Linked DNA regions of Fodinicola acaciae. The protein of the gene in region 1 interacts with the protein of each later gene in a pairwise test. Links are inferred from orthologs where the notes say so. Each region holds a gene or a part of one and is shown on either strand. Other genes may lie near its edges.

Region 1 (8,066 bases):
CCAGCCGGTTCATACCGAGGATTCGCGGAGGACGTCGAGCGCGTGCTGCAGGTCCGGCGGAAACGGCGAGGTGAACTCGACCCACTGGCCGTCGGCCGGATGCTCGAAGCCGAGCCGGGCCGCGTGCAGCCACTGCCGGCTCAGTCCGAGCCGCCGGGCGAGCGTCGGATCGGCGCCATAGGTCAGATCCCCGACGCACGGATGCCGCATCGCCGCCATGTGTACGCGGATCTGGTGCGTACGACCGGTCTCCAGCTTCACGTCGACCAGGCTCGCCGCACGGAAAGCCTCGGTCGTCTCGTAATGCGTCACGCTCGGCCGGCCGCCGGCCACGACGGCAAACTTCCAGTCTGACGACGGATGCCGGTCGATCGGCGCGTCGATGGTGCCGCGCAACGGATCCAGATGTCCCTGCACCACCGCGACGTAACCCTTGTCGACCGTACGTTCCTTGAACGCGCGTTTCAACAGCGTGTAGGCCCGTTCGCTCTTGGCGACCACCATCACCCCGGTGGTGCCGGCGTCGAGCCGGTGGACAACCCCTTGCCGCTCCGCCGCGCCGCTGGTCGACACGCGGTGTCCCATCGCCGCCAGGCCGCCAATCACCGTCGGTCCGCTCCAGCCTGGACTCGGATGCACCGCCACGCCGACCGGCTTGTCCACCACCGCGATGTCGTCGTCCGCGTACACGACACTCAACCCGTCGACCGGCACCACCTCGACGGTCGGAGCGCCAGGAGGCGGCGGCAGCGTGACCTCCAGCCAGGCACCGCCGACGACCCGGTCGGACTTGCCCTGCTGGACTCCGTCGACGCTGACCTCGCCGGCGGCGGCCAGCGCGGCGGCGGCCGTGCGGGACAGACCGAACATCCGCGCCAACGCGGCATCGACCCGCATGCCGTCGAGGCCGTCCGGCACCGGCATCGACCGGTGCTCCCCCATCATCGCGTCACTCACGAAGACGAGTCTGACACCGACTTCTCGGCGCTGGTGCGCTGGTCGGCGGCTCGCTTGCCGTCGACGCCGATGCCACGGAACACCAACAGCACGACGATCGCGACGCCGACGCACAGACACGAGTCGGCGACGTTGAAGACCGGGAACCAGCCGACGCTGAAGAAGTCGACGACACCGCCCTGCAGCGGCGCCGGCGCGCGGAAGATCCGGTCAGACAGGTTGCCGGCGGCTCCGCCGAGGATCAACCCCAGCGCGACGGCCCAACCGATCGAGTTGAGCCGGCGGGCCGTACGGATGATGTAGACGATGACGCCGATCGCGAAGAGCGAGAGAAGCACCGTGTACGTCTGGCCCAGCGAGAAGGCGGCGCCGGTGTTGCGGGTGGCCTGCAGCGACACCAGGTCGCCGATCAGCCAGATCGGCGGCCGGTTTTCCAGATATGCCACGACCAGCGCCTTGGTGAGCTGGTCGATGCCGATCGCCAGGACCGCGATCACCGCGAACAGGACGATCGGCCGCCCCGACTTCTTCTCGGTCAGTGTCGCTCCTCCAGCTGCTTGCACGTGACGCACAAGGTGACGAACGGGAACGCCTCCAGGCGGGCCGTCGGGATCCGGTTGCCACAGGACTCGCAGATGCCGTACGTGCCAGCATCCAACTGTGCCAGGGCATGCTCGACCTGGTCGAGGCGGGCCTGGATGCCGCGGGCCAGGGACAGCTCCTGCTCGCGTTCGAACGCCTTGGTGCCGGCGTCGGCCTGGTCGTCGCCGGCCCCGTCGGAGACGCGGTCGCGCTGCATATCGGAGATCTCGGCGAGCGCGCGAGCGTATTCGGCGCGCAGGTCCTCGGCGCGAGCGGTCAAGTCGGCCCTGATGTCCGCGTACTCAGCACTGGCGGATGACGTGTTGGTGCTCACGGGCGTGGGTTCCGTTCTGCTCGCCGCCGGGGCGCTGTTCTCGGCGGATGGTGTCCGACATTGGAAGATTGCTCACGTACCGGCGACCGCGGTCCAGCGGGCCGCCCGACTTGTCGTTCGGCGCCCGTGCGGATCCGCCTTCCCCGAGGCAGACACGATACGTAACCTCGATGCGCGCCACAATCCTGACGCGCACGAACGACGCTGTTGTCAGACCAGGGTAGGCGGCAATTCCTGAAGCGCTAGTCGGCGCAGCGTGAGATCTGAATTAAGGCCTGTCCCGACCCTCCGCGGGGATGAGAGTCGAGATCCAAAACGTCGTCTGGCGGTGCGGCGGAGCCGCCCGGCGTGGCAGCGCCACGTGGGCGGTTTCGCCGTGCCGTCAGGCGGCCCGAGAAAGATGTGACAGCGGCTCGGCTATCGCCCCGCGGAGGGGTCGGGACAGGCCTAATGCCGTACGGCCATGAGCTGGGCAACCGGCTTGCAGAGCGCGCATGGGGTGAAGCCGAGCTCGAAGGCCTCCCACACCGGTACGGCTTCGGAGTCCTTGCCGTCCAGGTGCGCGCAGCCGGAGAGGTGAAACCGCGGCCGGCCGTCGATCACGACGACGTCGTCGTCGCGCGCGGCGAACTCGTCGGCCACGCCGGTGCCGATCGGCTCGATCCCCGGCTCGTCGGCCGGATCGTCCGGGTCGCGGAGCTCCTCGCGCTTCGGCGGCGCCGGCTCCTCGGCGTTTTTCTGCGCCCTTGCCGGCTGGCTCGGCACCGTCGGCGGAGTCACTGGTGGGGTGACTGCTGGCGTACGCGTCGCTACGACCGGGTCGCTGACCGCCTCCGGCGTCGCCTCTGCGACCTCGGGCTCGACCGGCTCCGGCGGCTTCTCGGCGGCCGGCTTCTCCGGCGCCGCGACCGGTGGTGTGGCTGGTGGTGTGGCTGGCACCGTGGGGAGCTGCTGGGTCCGCTCGCCGGTCGACGCCTTGTCCGGCCGCGCGAACGCGCTCTCGTCGACCTTCGGAGGCTTGCGACCCTTCGGCGGGACCACCGGTGGCAACACGGCCGTGGTCTCGCTGCGACCGGCGCGCTTGGCCGGCGGCGCGGCGACCGGCGGTGCCGCGGCTGGCTGCTTCCTGGCTGGCTTGCGATCGGGTGCGCGGGACGCTCCAGCGGCCGCCGGCCGTCGCTGGTGACGCGCGCCCAGATACAGCAGCACGGCCGCCAGCACGCTGACACCGATGGAAGCGGCCACCAGCAGTACGTTGCTGGTGACCACACCCACGATCAGCACGCCGGCGGCCGCCACGACTAGCAGCAGGCTCGCGATGAGCACGCGCTCAGCTCCCGGTCACGCTCTAGGGGTTGATCAGTAACGGCTGTTGTGGTCGCTGTCCAGGCCGAGACCGCGTACGCCGCCACCGAACGAACCCGACACGCCGGTCGAGTTGTTGATGCCGGTCGAGCCGGTCACCGTCGCGGACCGGTCGGCCCCCCGGCTCTCGGTCTCGATGGCCTGGCCGCGGTCGGTCAGGTCACGCAGCTGGGTCTCCAGGAACGCCTTGAGGCGCGTACGGTATTCGCGCTCGAAGGACTTGAGCTCCTCGATGTGCTTCTGCAGCGCGGAGCGCTTGGCGTCCAGGCTGCCCATCGCCTCCTGGTGGCGCTGCCGCGCCTCCTGCTCCAGCGCCTCGGCCTTGGACCGCGCGTTGCGGGTCAGCTCGTCGGCCTTGGCGCGCGCGTCGCTCAGCAGCTTCTCGGCTTCCCGGCGGGCCTCCCCGACGTGATCGTCCGCGGTGCGCTGTGCCAGCATGAGGACCCGCAGCGCCTGCTCGCCACCCGGCTCACCGCCGGACAGGCCCATGGCCCCGGCCATGCCGCCGGCCTGGGTGCCGCCGCGCTGGTCCTGAGCACGGGCCGCGGCCTGCTGCGCCTGCTGCGCGGCGGCCTGGGCCTCCTGCGCCTGCTGGCGGAGCCGCTCCATCTGGCTCTTGAGCTCGGAGTTCTCCTGCGAGAGGCGGCGGCTCTCGGCATCGTCGCGCGGCGGTGCGCTGGCACCACCTCGCCCGCCGGCCTGCGCGCGCAGGTCGTTGTTTTCCTCGATGAGCCGAGCGAGTTCGCGCTCCACCTCGTCGAGGAAGGCGTCGACCTCCTCCTCGTCGTAGCCTCGCTTACCGATCGGAGGCTTCTTGAACGCCACGTTGTGCACGTCGGCGGGTGTCAGCGGCATAACGTCTCCTCGGTCCAATGGGCCACGCGTAGGCAGGTCGAACTCACCTGAAACTCAACCCCCCAAGCAGGCTCATGAGGACATACACAATTACCAGTAGCAAGATAAAGCCTAAGTCCAGACTAATTCCACCGACGCGAAGGGGTGGAATAACCCGCCTCAGGAGGTTGAGTGGCGGGTCCGTCACGCTGAAAACCAGCTCCAGGGTCACTGCCGCCGGCCTGCTCGGACGCCAGCGGCGAGCGAATGACTGGACCCACTCGAACACCAACCGGGCGAGCAGGAAGAGGAAGAAGAAATAGACGATGAGGTAGGCCACCTGCCAGACGAGCGACACGGTTGCTTACCCTCTCCTTCAACTCTGGTTGAAAAACCCGCCCTCGGCGATCTTCGCCTTGTCCTCCGCGGTGACTTCGACGTCGGCCGGCGAGAGCAGGAACACCCGGTTGGTGACGCGGTCGATGCTACCCCGAAGACCGAAGGTAAGTCCCGCGCAGAAGTCCACGAGCCGTCGCGCGTCCGCTTCGGTCATTTCTGTCAGGTTCATGATCACTGGGACGCCATCGCGAAAATGCTCCCCGATCGTCCGTGCCTCGTTGTAAGTGGTCGGATGCATAGTGGTGATCCGGTACGACGGCTCTTCGGGTTTCACTGACATCGACGGCATGACCTGGGGAACCACCTGTGGCGCAAGAGCGAGGTTGTCTTCTGATGCGTACGACGCATCAACTCGGGGGAAGGACCGTACCGGGGCTCGGTCAGCCGTCCGATCGACGGCACTATGCGCCATTCGTTCCGCGGCTCGATCTGATGCACGCTCCGAATAGCGTTCGGCGGACCGCTCGGAGCGGGCCGGCGGCTGCACCGAGGCACGTCCGCGTGGCCGGGCCGGCGGCTCGAAATCCTCGTCGAACGCGTCGAGTTCGTCGTCGACGAAGTCCCGGTCCTCGTCGTCCTCGACGAGGCCGAGCCAGACACCCGCCTTGCGCCACGTCCCCATCGGGTCCCGCCCCCTTCGAGTCGGTCCACTGCTATCACCGGCCGCCTCTTGCTTTACGAGAGGCAACTAATGACACTGTTGTTATTCGTGTGACAGCAGACTACCTAACGAAGTGCTGTTCTTCCGCCAAGCAACGCCGTACCGATGCGTACGTGTGTCGCGCCATGCGCTATAGCGGCCTCGACATCCCCGCTCATACCCGCGGAAACGACCCCAGCCTGCGGAAATTCGGCGCGCAGCCGATCCGACACGCCGGCGAGCGCGGCGAACGCCTCGGCCGGGTCGGCGCCGAGCGGCGCGACCGCCATCACGCCTCGTAACCGCAGCGCCGTGGCACCCGCGATCGTCTCAGCCAGCGCGAGCAGATCCGCCGGCACCACACCGCCACGCGCGCCGATGCTCGCCTTCGGACTCGGTTGGCGCGCCGGCACTTCGCCGGCGAGGTCGATTTGCACCAGTACGTCCAGCGGCCGGTCGCGATGCTCGGCGGCGGCCCGGTCCAACGACGTGACGAGTTTCACCCGGTCGACGCTGTGGACGAGATCGGCATAACGGACAACTGACGCGACCTTGTTGCGCTGCAGCTGTCCGACGAAGTGCCAGCGAAGGTCGGCGACAGCCGGATGCGCGTCGCGTACGGCGGCAACGGCGGCCGCCTTGCTGGCGGCCTCCTGGTCGCGGTTCTCGCCAACGTCGCGTTGGCCGATGTCGGCCAACGCGACGACGTCGTCGGCGGGGAACGTTTTCGTCACCGCGATGAGCGTCACGTCCGCCGGATCGCGGCCGGCGGACCGAGCCGCCGCGGCGATCCGGTCGAGCACCGCCGCCCGGTTGGCGGCGAGCTCGGCCCGCCGCTCGGCCGTCGGCCCCTGGGTCACGCGCCGTTCTTGAGGAAGTCAGGCACGTCGACGTCGTCGAGCGGCACCCGCGGCGGCTGCTGCGGCTGCGCGGCCGGCGCCGGCTCCGGGGTCGGCACCGGCGGCGGCGGAGGCGTACGCGGCGTCGGCGTGGCGCTGGAGCTCTGCTTGCCGGTCAGCCAGTCGGTGTTGCTGGCCGCCGCGTCCCGCCGGTCGGAGCTGCGGTGGTGGTATTCGCTGCGGTGATATTGCGGGTGGCCACCGTCGAAGCCGGCCGCGATGACGGTGACCCGCACCTCGTCGCCGAGCGCGTCGTCGATCACCGCGCCGAAGATGATGTTGGCGTCCGGATGCGCCGCGTCCGAGACCAGCGAGGCGGCCTCGTTGATCTCGAACAGGCCGAGGTCGGAGCCGCCGGACACGGACAGGAGAACGCCGTGCGCGCCCTCCATGCTGGCCTCCAGCAGCGGGCTCGCGATCGCCAGCTCGGCCGCCTCGACCGCGCGGTTGTCGCCGCGCGAGGAGCCGATGCCCATCAGCGCCGAGCCGGCGCCGCTCATCACCGACTTCACGTCGGCGAAGTCGAGGTTGATCAGGCCCGGCGTGGTGATCAGGTCGGTGATGCCCTGGACACCGGAGAGCAGCACCTGGTCGGCCGTACGGAAGGCGTCCATCATGCTGATCGTCCGGTCGCCCAGTGAGAGCAGCCGGTCGTTGGGGATGACGATGAGCGTGTCGCACTCGTTGCGCAGCTCCTCGATGCCGGCCTCGGCCTGCATCTGCCGCCGCTTGCCTTCGAACGAGAACGGCCGCGTCACCACACCGATGGTCAGCGCGCCGAGTTTTCGCGCCACACTGGCGACCACCGGCGCGCCACCCGTGCCGGTGCCACCGCCTTCGCCGGCGGTGACGAAGACCATGTCGGCGCCCTTGAGCACCTCTTCGATCTCGTCGCGGTGGTCCTCGGCGGCCTTGCGGCCCACGTCGGGGCTCGCGCCGGCGCCCAGGCCCCTGGTGAGCTCTCGGCCGACGTCCAGCTTCACGTCGGCGTCGCTCATCAGCAGCGCCTGCGCGTCGGTGTTGATCGCGACGAACTCGACGCCTTTGAGACCGACCTCGATCATCCGGTTGACCGCGTTCACACCGCCGCCGCCGATGCCGACGACCTTGATGACCGCTAGATAGTTGTGCGGAGGTGTCATCAGGCTGCCTTCCCTAACGGTGGTGGTGCTTGTCTTTTGACCAAACTGTGGTGCTCCGCTTCGCTGATCGAAAGCCGCGATGGCGCCGACTCTCACGTTCAACTTGACGGTTATAGTTATGTCAACTCATCCTTATGTCACGGACGGTAAGACGGCCACCTGCCTCGTTCAAGGAGGCGGCCCGGCGTGTCTGTCGACAATTGTTTTGGCGTGGCGTCATTCACCGCGATTGAGCGTGAATCGGAGCAGCAGCGCGAGATCGGCTCCATGCCTCAAGTTTACGAGCACGGGCGGCGCGGTCGCGCCTGCCTACCGGACTGTCACCACGCTCGGAGCACTCACGTCGTACTTCTTGCCTTTCTGCTTGAGCAGGACGGCGAGTACGGCGGCCTTCTGCGCGCTTTGCGACGCGTCTCCCCACAGGACCGTACGGTCGCCGGTCAGCTGCAGGGTCACCGCGGCCGGCGTCGGCGCGCTGATCTGGACGAGCTGGCCGCGCAGCGACGGCGTCAGCGACGCGCTGACCGTGAGAGCGGCCAGCGTCGCCGGATCGCGCGGGCCGGGGTTTTTCAGCGACAGCAACGGCAGACCGGCCGGCCGGCTCGGCACCGTACGGAAAACCACGCCGGTGCTGTCGATCTCGCGATAGCCAGGCCCCACCACGGCCACCGCGACTCGCTCGCCGACCTCGATCGACACCGTGTGCGGCCAGCTCAACGTCACCGAGACGGTGGACAGCGCCGGCAGCGCGGTGAGCAGCCGCGAGCGTACGGCCGAGGAGTCGACGTGCGCGAGAGCGCTGCCGCGGCTGATGCCGGAGGAGGAGACCACCGCGGCCGGGTCGACGGTCTTGGCGCCGGTGACGCTGACCGTACGCACGTCGAACACGTTGGTGCCGTAGACCAGCCAGGCAC
Region 2 (5,467 bases), on another replicon or contig:
CCGGGCCGTACGACCGCTGGAGGCGCGGCCGCCGCTCGTACCACTGCTGGCCGGCGGTGTCGGCATGATCGCGTTGGCCTGGTTCGCCGGCGCCTCGATGCTCGCCGTCGGTTTCGTGCTGACGATCATCGCGGTGATGCTCTGGCGGCTCGGCGACGGGCCGGTCGGCTATCAGCGCGACGTGACCTCGGCGGCGCTGATCGCCGCGTACATCCCGCTGATGGCCGGGTTCTGCGTCCTGCTCCTGGTGCCCGGCGACGGTGCGTTGCGGGTGATCGCCTTCATGGCGACGGTCGTCTGCAGCGACACCGGCGCGTACGCGACCGGCGTGTTGTTCGGCCGGCACAAGATGGCGCCGCTGGCCAGCCCCGGCAAGACCTGGGAAGGCCTGGCCGGCTCGCTGCTGGCGTGTGCGATCGCCGGCGCGTTGTTCATGCACTTCTTCTTCGACCGGCCGTGGTGGTACGGCGTCCTGTTCGGACTCGCGATCGCGATCGCGGCCACTTTGGGCGACCTCGCCGAATCGATGCTGAAACGTGACCTCGGCATCAAGGACATGGGCAGCCTGCTGCCGGGCCACGGCGGCTTCATGGACCGGCTCGACTCGGTGCTGGTCGCGGCGCCGGTGGCGTACGTCCTGCTGGCCTCGCTGGCACCGCCGCACTGAGGGCGCCGAAACGATGGCTGACCACTGCCTGTGACCCACCGATACGACCCGAGTAAGATGTTCTGCTGTCAGCAACCGGGTCGCGACTTTGGGTTGTGTGGGGGATGCCTTGGATGACCCGGCTCACCTGCATACCGGCGACTTCTCGTGGGTGGCCATGGGAGAATGGGCCACACGATGACGACGCTGCCCCTCCTGGACGATCTCGAAGCCGACGTGACCGCAACGGGTTCCACCGAGCCGTTGACCGGACCCGGGCTCGCTGGCAAGGCGACCCGAGGCCGTCCGCCACGCCATCTTGCCGACCTGGACACCGCCGCGCGCCGCGCCGCGGTGGCTGAGCTGGGCTTTCCGGCCTACCGCGCCGACCAGGTCTCCCGCCACTACTTCGGCAGGCTCTCCGGCGACGCGGCGGCGATGACCGACCTGCCGGCCGCGGCCCGCGAGACGCTCGGCGCCGCGCTGCTGCCGGACCTGCTGACCACCGTGCGCGACATCGCCTGCGACGACGGCACGACCCGCAAGACGCTCTGGCGCGCGTACGACGGAGTGCTCTTCGAGAGCGTACTTATGCGTTACCCGGATCGTGTCACGATGTGCGTGTCCAGCCAGGCCGGATGTGCTATGGGCTGTCCGTTCTGCGCGACCGGCCAGGGTGGGCTCAAGCGGAACCTCTCGACCGCCGAGATCGTGGAACAGGTTGTGGCGGGAGCGCGCGCTCTGGCCGCCGGCGAGGTGCCCGGCGGTCCGGGCCGGGTCTCCAACATCGTGTTCATGGGCATGGGTGAGCCGCTGGCCAACTACCAGCGGGTCGTCGCCGCCGTGCGTCGGCTGACCGAGCCGGTGCCGCGGGGGCTGGGGATCAGCGCCCGCGGGGTGACGGTGTCCACCGTCGGGCTGGTGCCGGCGATCGCGAAACTGGCCGCCGAGAAGCTGCCGGTGACGCTCGCGGTGAGCCTGCACGCGCCGGACGACGAGCTGCGTGACACGCTCGTACCCATCAACCAGCGGTGGCCTGTTGACGACGTACTGGCGGCGGCGTGGGACTATGCGCATTCGACAGGGAGGCGCATTTCCATCGAGTACGCGATGATCGCGGGAGTGAACGACCAGCCCTGGCGTGCCGATCTGCTGGCCCGCCGGTTGGCTGGGAAGCTCGCGCATGTCAACCTGATACCGCTGAACCCGACGCCGGGCAGCGAGTGGTCGGCGAGCAACACTGGAGCGGAGCGGGAGTTTGTCCGGCGGTTGCGGGCTAGCGGCGTATCGACGACGGTACGAGACACCCGTGGTCGAGAGATCGACGGGGCATGCGGGCAGTTGGCCGCGGCGGAGGTGTGACGGTGCAGGGATCTGATCCGGGTGAGCGGTTCCGGCGACGTGCGCTGCGCCGGGGCTACAAGGTCGACGAGGTCGACGAGTTTCTCGAACGGGTGGACGCCACCCTGGTGGGAAACCCGGACGGCCCGCCGGTGACCGCGGAGGAAGTCCACAACGTGGTCTTCCGCGTACGGTTCGGCGGCTACGACGAGTGGGAGGTCGACAAGCACCTCGACCGGCTCGAACGTCAGCTCACCGAGATGGAGAACCAGCCGGCGGCGCATCCGGCCGCACACCCAGCCGCGCTGCCGTCCCGGGAGATGCGGCGGGAGCCGGCGGCGGCCAGAGCCGGCGCGCTGGTCGGCGGCGCGGCGGCCGCGGTCGCCACGCCGGTCGGCAGCCGGGCCGCCGTGCCGAGCCCGTCGCGGGTCGGCAACACGCGCGGCACCTCGCGCGGCGGTGTCGGCATGGCGTCGCCGACCGACGAGGCCTCGACGCAGTTCATGCCGGCCGTACGGCCCAGCCCGTACGGTGACCCGTCCGACGGCGGCCCGCCGACCGACGAGTTCGACACGCCGTCGGAGTTCCGCGACGACTTCCCCGAGGACGACTACCAGGAGCCGGCCCAGCCGCAGGGTCCCTACCAGCGCGACTACCCCGACCAGCAGCAGGGCTATGCCGCGCAGGCCGGCTACGACCAGGGCTATCAGGAGCCGTACGCCGAGCAGCAGGGTTACCAGGAGCCGTACGGGCAGCCGGCCTACCGCGAGGAGCCGACCGGAGCGGGTTCCTACCGCGGCGCCGCCGGGTACGCCGGCGGCCAGCAGCAGCCGGCCGAGGAGGAGAGCTGGTCCGCCCAGCTGGACCGCGACGGCCGGCAGTGGGAGACCCAGGGTTGGGAGACACAGGGCGGCGGCAGCCGCGACCCCGGCAGCTGGGACACCGGCGCGACGGTGATGTGGAGCAACCAGGGGGCCGGCGGGGCCGCCGACATCCCGTTGCCCGGCGTCGGCAGCAGGGACGGCCGGCACGGCAAGTCGGAGATGACCGCGGAGATGCCGCAGTACGGCAACTCCTCGCCGTACACGCCGCAGGACGCTACCAAGGTCGACCAGCTGCGTTCCACCTTCAAGCAGCGCCGCTTCGGCTCGGGCTATGACGTCGACCAGGTCGACCGGCTCTTCGACGGCATCAGCGCCGTGGTGACCGGCCGCTCCGGCGGTCGGATCGACCCCGAGGACCTGGTGCCGCACTTCGAGCTGGTGCAGGGTGGCTACTACGAGGACGAGGTCGACGCGGCCCTCGGCGAGGTCCGCAACATGCTCGGCCGCCGCGGCTGACCCTTCCGTACGACAAAACCGCAGGGACCCCTTGGCGACGTAAGGGGTCCCTGCGGTTTTGTCGTACTAGCTGTCGCGCTTGAGGCCGTTCTTGCGCAGGGCCCAGTCGACCAGGAGGATCGCGATCAGGCCCGCCGCGATGCCGCACAGCCAGAGATCCTCGACGTGGCCGCGGTGGTTGCCGAAGTTCATCAGCAGCAGGATCACCGCGACGACGAGCAGGCCGATGCGGGCCGCCTTCTTCGGGCCAGGCTTGTGCTGGTCGGGGGAGGTGACCATCTCCTCTTCCGCCACGTGCAACATCCTCCTTATGCAGGCCGCGAAGGCATCCTGCGCAAAGTCTGGCACGGCCGCCGGCGACTATGCTGCCGGGGTGGTGAAGATCGTGCTCATCGTGTTGCTCGTCGTCTTCGGCCTGCTGATGGCCTACATGTTCGTCCGTGGCCGGTTCAACCGGCGCTAGCCGAGTTGTACGAGCCCTGGATGGCGCTTCCCCAGTACGGTCCGTACATCCGGTCCGGGTCGGAGTCGTAGCCGAAGCTGTTCACCGACTGCTGGGTGCCGCGCGAGCCGCTGCCGACCAGCCAGGGGCCGCCGGACGAGCCGCCGGTCATGTCACACGTGACGCCCTGGTCCGCGCTGCCGTAGGAGTCCTTGACCGCCTTGCCGGTGCACTTCTGCAGCTTCTCGCCGTCGAACGGACTGTCCGCCGGATAGCCGTAGAGCGTGTACGTCTGGCCCTTGGGCTGGTTGAACGCCACGCCGGAGCCGCCGACCACCGTGCCGATGTGCCGGCCGCTCCGCGTCGCGAGCACGGCGAAACCGGTGTCGAAGTTGAGGTCGCCCTTCTTGGCCCACTGGCTGGTCGTCACCAGCCTGCGCGCCGTCCACTTGCCGTACGGCGCGCTGCCGTCGTCGTAACCGGGGACGAAGGTCCAGTGCGACGCGTAGGCGCCGGGACCCTCGTTGACGCAGTGGCCGGCGGTGGCGACCACGTCGTGGTTGCGGCTGCTGACCGAGTTGCCGGAGCACACGTAGTCGACGCCGCCGAAGGTGAAGAACACCTTGCCGACGTGCGCCACCGGCGCGATCCCCGGTGCGGCCGCCTTGGTCGAGGGCAGGCTGAACGGCGTGCCGACCAGGTCGCCGACGCCGCCGAGCAGGCCGGCCTTGCGCTGCCGGTCGTACGCGCGCCGGGCCAGCACGTCGGCCGGCTTGGCCTTGCGCATCCGCTGCGGTGTCCAGTAAGTGGCGTCGCTGTGCAGTGCGGTCGACACGACCTCACCCAGGTCCACGGCCGGTTCGCTGGGATGGTGGCCGCCGAGCACACCGGCGTAGGCCACCGGCGCCGCCAGCACGACCAGCGCACCGGCGGCGGCGAGCGCGACCAGGGAACGGGAGAGCTTCTTCATACCGGCCTTTCGCAGGTGGTGGCGCCGTTGTACGCGCGGGACAGATCACAGCCGGGTGGGAGGCAACAAAAGTCCTATCCCGGCCGTTCGCGTGGCGATACGTTAAGGGGGTCCGTGGCTAATTGTCCACATCGGCGCGCTATTTACGGAAATCTTATGGTTTCCTTGAGGTTTACCGCTGGTGTCGGCAATTGGCGGCAATCGTACGCGGTCCGGCCCACCGTCCGGCAACCGGCGTGGAGGAGAGGTGAACGGCCTGGTGACCGCCGTCGACGTGACCCAGCCGACCCCTCCGGCGGCCGCGCCAGCGTCGCGCCGGGCGGTGCGGGACAATGGAGCGGTGACGGTTCGCGAGGTGGTGTTGCTCGGCTCGACCGGCTCCATCGGTACGCAGGCGATCGACGTGATGAGGCGCCACCCCGACCGGTTCCGGGTGGTCGGCATCGCCGCCGGCGGCGGCAACGTCGAGCTGCTCGCCGCGCAGGCGCTGGAGCTCAAGGTCGACGTCGTCGCGGTCGCTCGCGCGACCATGGCGCAGGACCTCCAACTGGCCTTCTACAAGGCGGCCGCGGCGAGTGGCTACGAGTCCGGCAAGTTCGCCGTACCGAAGATCATCGCCGGCCCCGACGCGGCCACCGAGCTGGCCGCCTTGCCGTGCGACGTGGTGCTCAACGCGATCACCGGCTCGATCGGCCTGCGGCCGACGCTTGCCGCACTCCGGGCCGGCC

The links. The genes of interacting proteins can lie anywhere in the genome.
Region 2: the proteins of ftsZ (region 1) and rlmN interact in binary tests that used the Escherichia coli proteins (3 or more experiments, as listed by UniProt). The link is inferred for Fodinicola acaciae from one-to-one orthologs.

The regions. Positions count from the first base shown.
Region 1 is NZ_WOTN01000001.1:577,355-585,420, reverse strand. Bases 5,061-8,043 are described here. They hold ftsZ (cell division protein FtsZ), read right to left. Parts: upstream 7,153-8,043; coding sequence 5,968-7,152; downstream 5,061-5,967. Other genes in these bases: GNX95_RS02650 (cell division protein FtsQ/DivIB), read right to left, coding at 7,462-8,043; GNX95_RS02660 (YggS family pyridoxal phosphate-dependent enzyme), read right to left, coding at 5,198-5,971; GNX95_RS43725 (cell division protein SepF), read right to left, coding at 5,061-5,093. In the rest of the region: GNX95_RS02700 (hypothetical protein), read right to left, coding at 1-13; GNX95_RS02695 (RluA family pseudouridine synthase), read right to left, coding at 10-942; lspA (signal peptidase II), read right to left, coding at 954-1,520; GNX95_RS02685 (TraR/DksA family transcriptional regulator), read right to left, coding at 1,493-1,873; GNX95_RS02680 (hypothetical protein), read right to left, coding at 2,321-3,199; GNX95_RS02675 (DivIVA domain-containing protein), read right to left, coding at 3,233-4,093; GNX95_RS02670 (YggT family protein), read right to left, coding at 4,137-4,430; more of GNX95_RS43725, read right to left, coding at 4,449-5,060; more of GNX95_RS02650, read right to left, coding at 8,044-8,066. UniProt on the Escherichia coli protein: Essential cell division protein that forms a contractile ring structure (Z ring) at the future cell division site. The regulation of the ring assembly controls the timing and the location of cell division.
Region 2 is NZ_WOTN01000003.1:74,621-80,087, reverse strand. Bases 1-2,926 are described here. They hold rlmN (dual-specificity RNA methyltransferase RlmN), read left to right. Parts: upstream 1-844; coding sequence 845-2,008; downstream 2,009-2,926. Other genes in these bases: GNX95_RS43410 (DivIVA domain-containing protein), read left to right, coding at 2,011-2,926; GNX95_RS26680 (phosphatidate cytidylyltransferase), read left to right, coding at 1-667. Outside these bases: more of GNX95_RS43410, read left to right, coding at 2,927-3,327; GNX95_RS26665 (DUF2631 domain-containing protein), read right to left, coding at 3,394-3,621; GNX95_RS26660 (trypsin-like serine peptidase), read right to left, coding at 3,777-4,739; dxr (1-deoxy-D-xylulose-5-phosphate reductoisomerase), read left to right, coding at 5,080-5,467.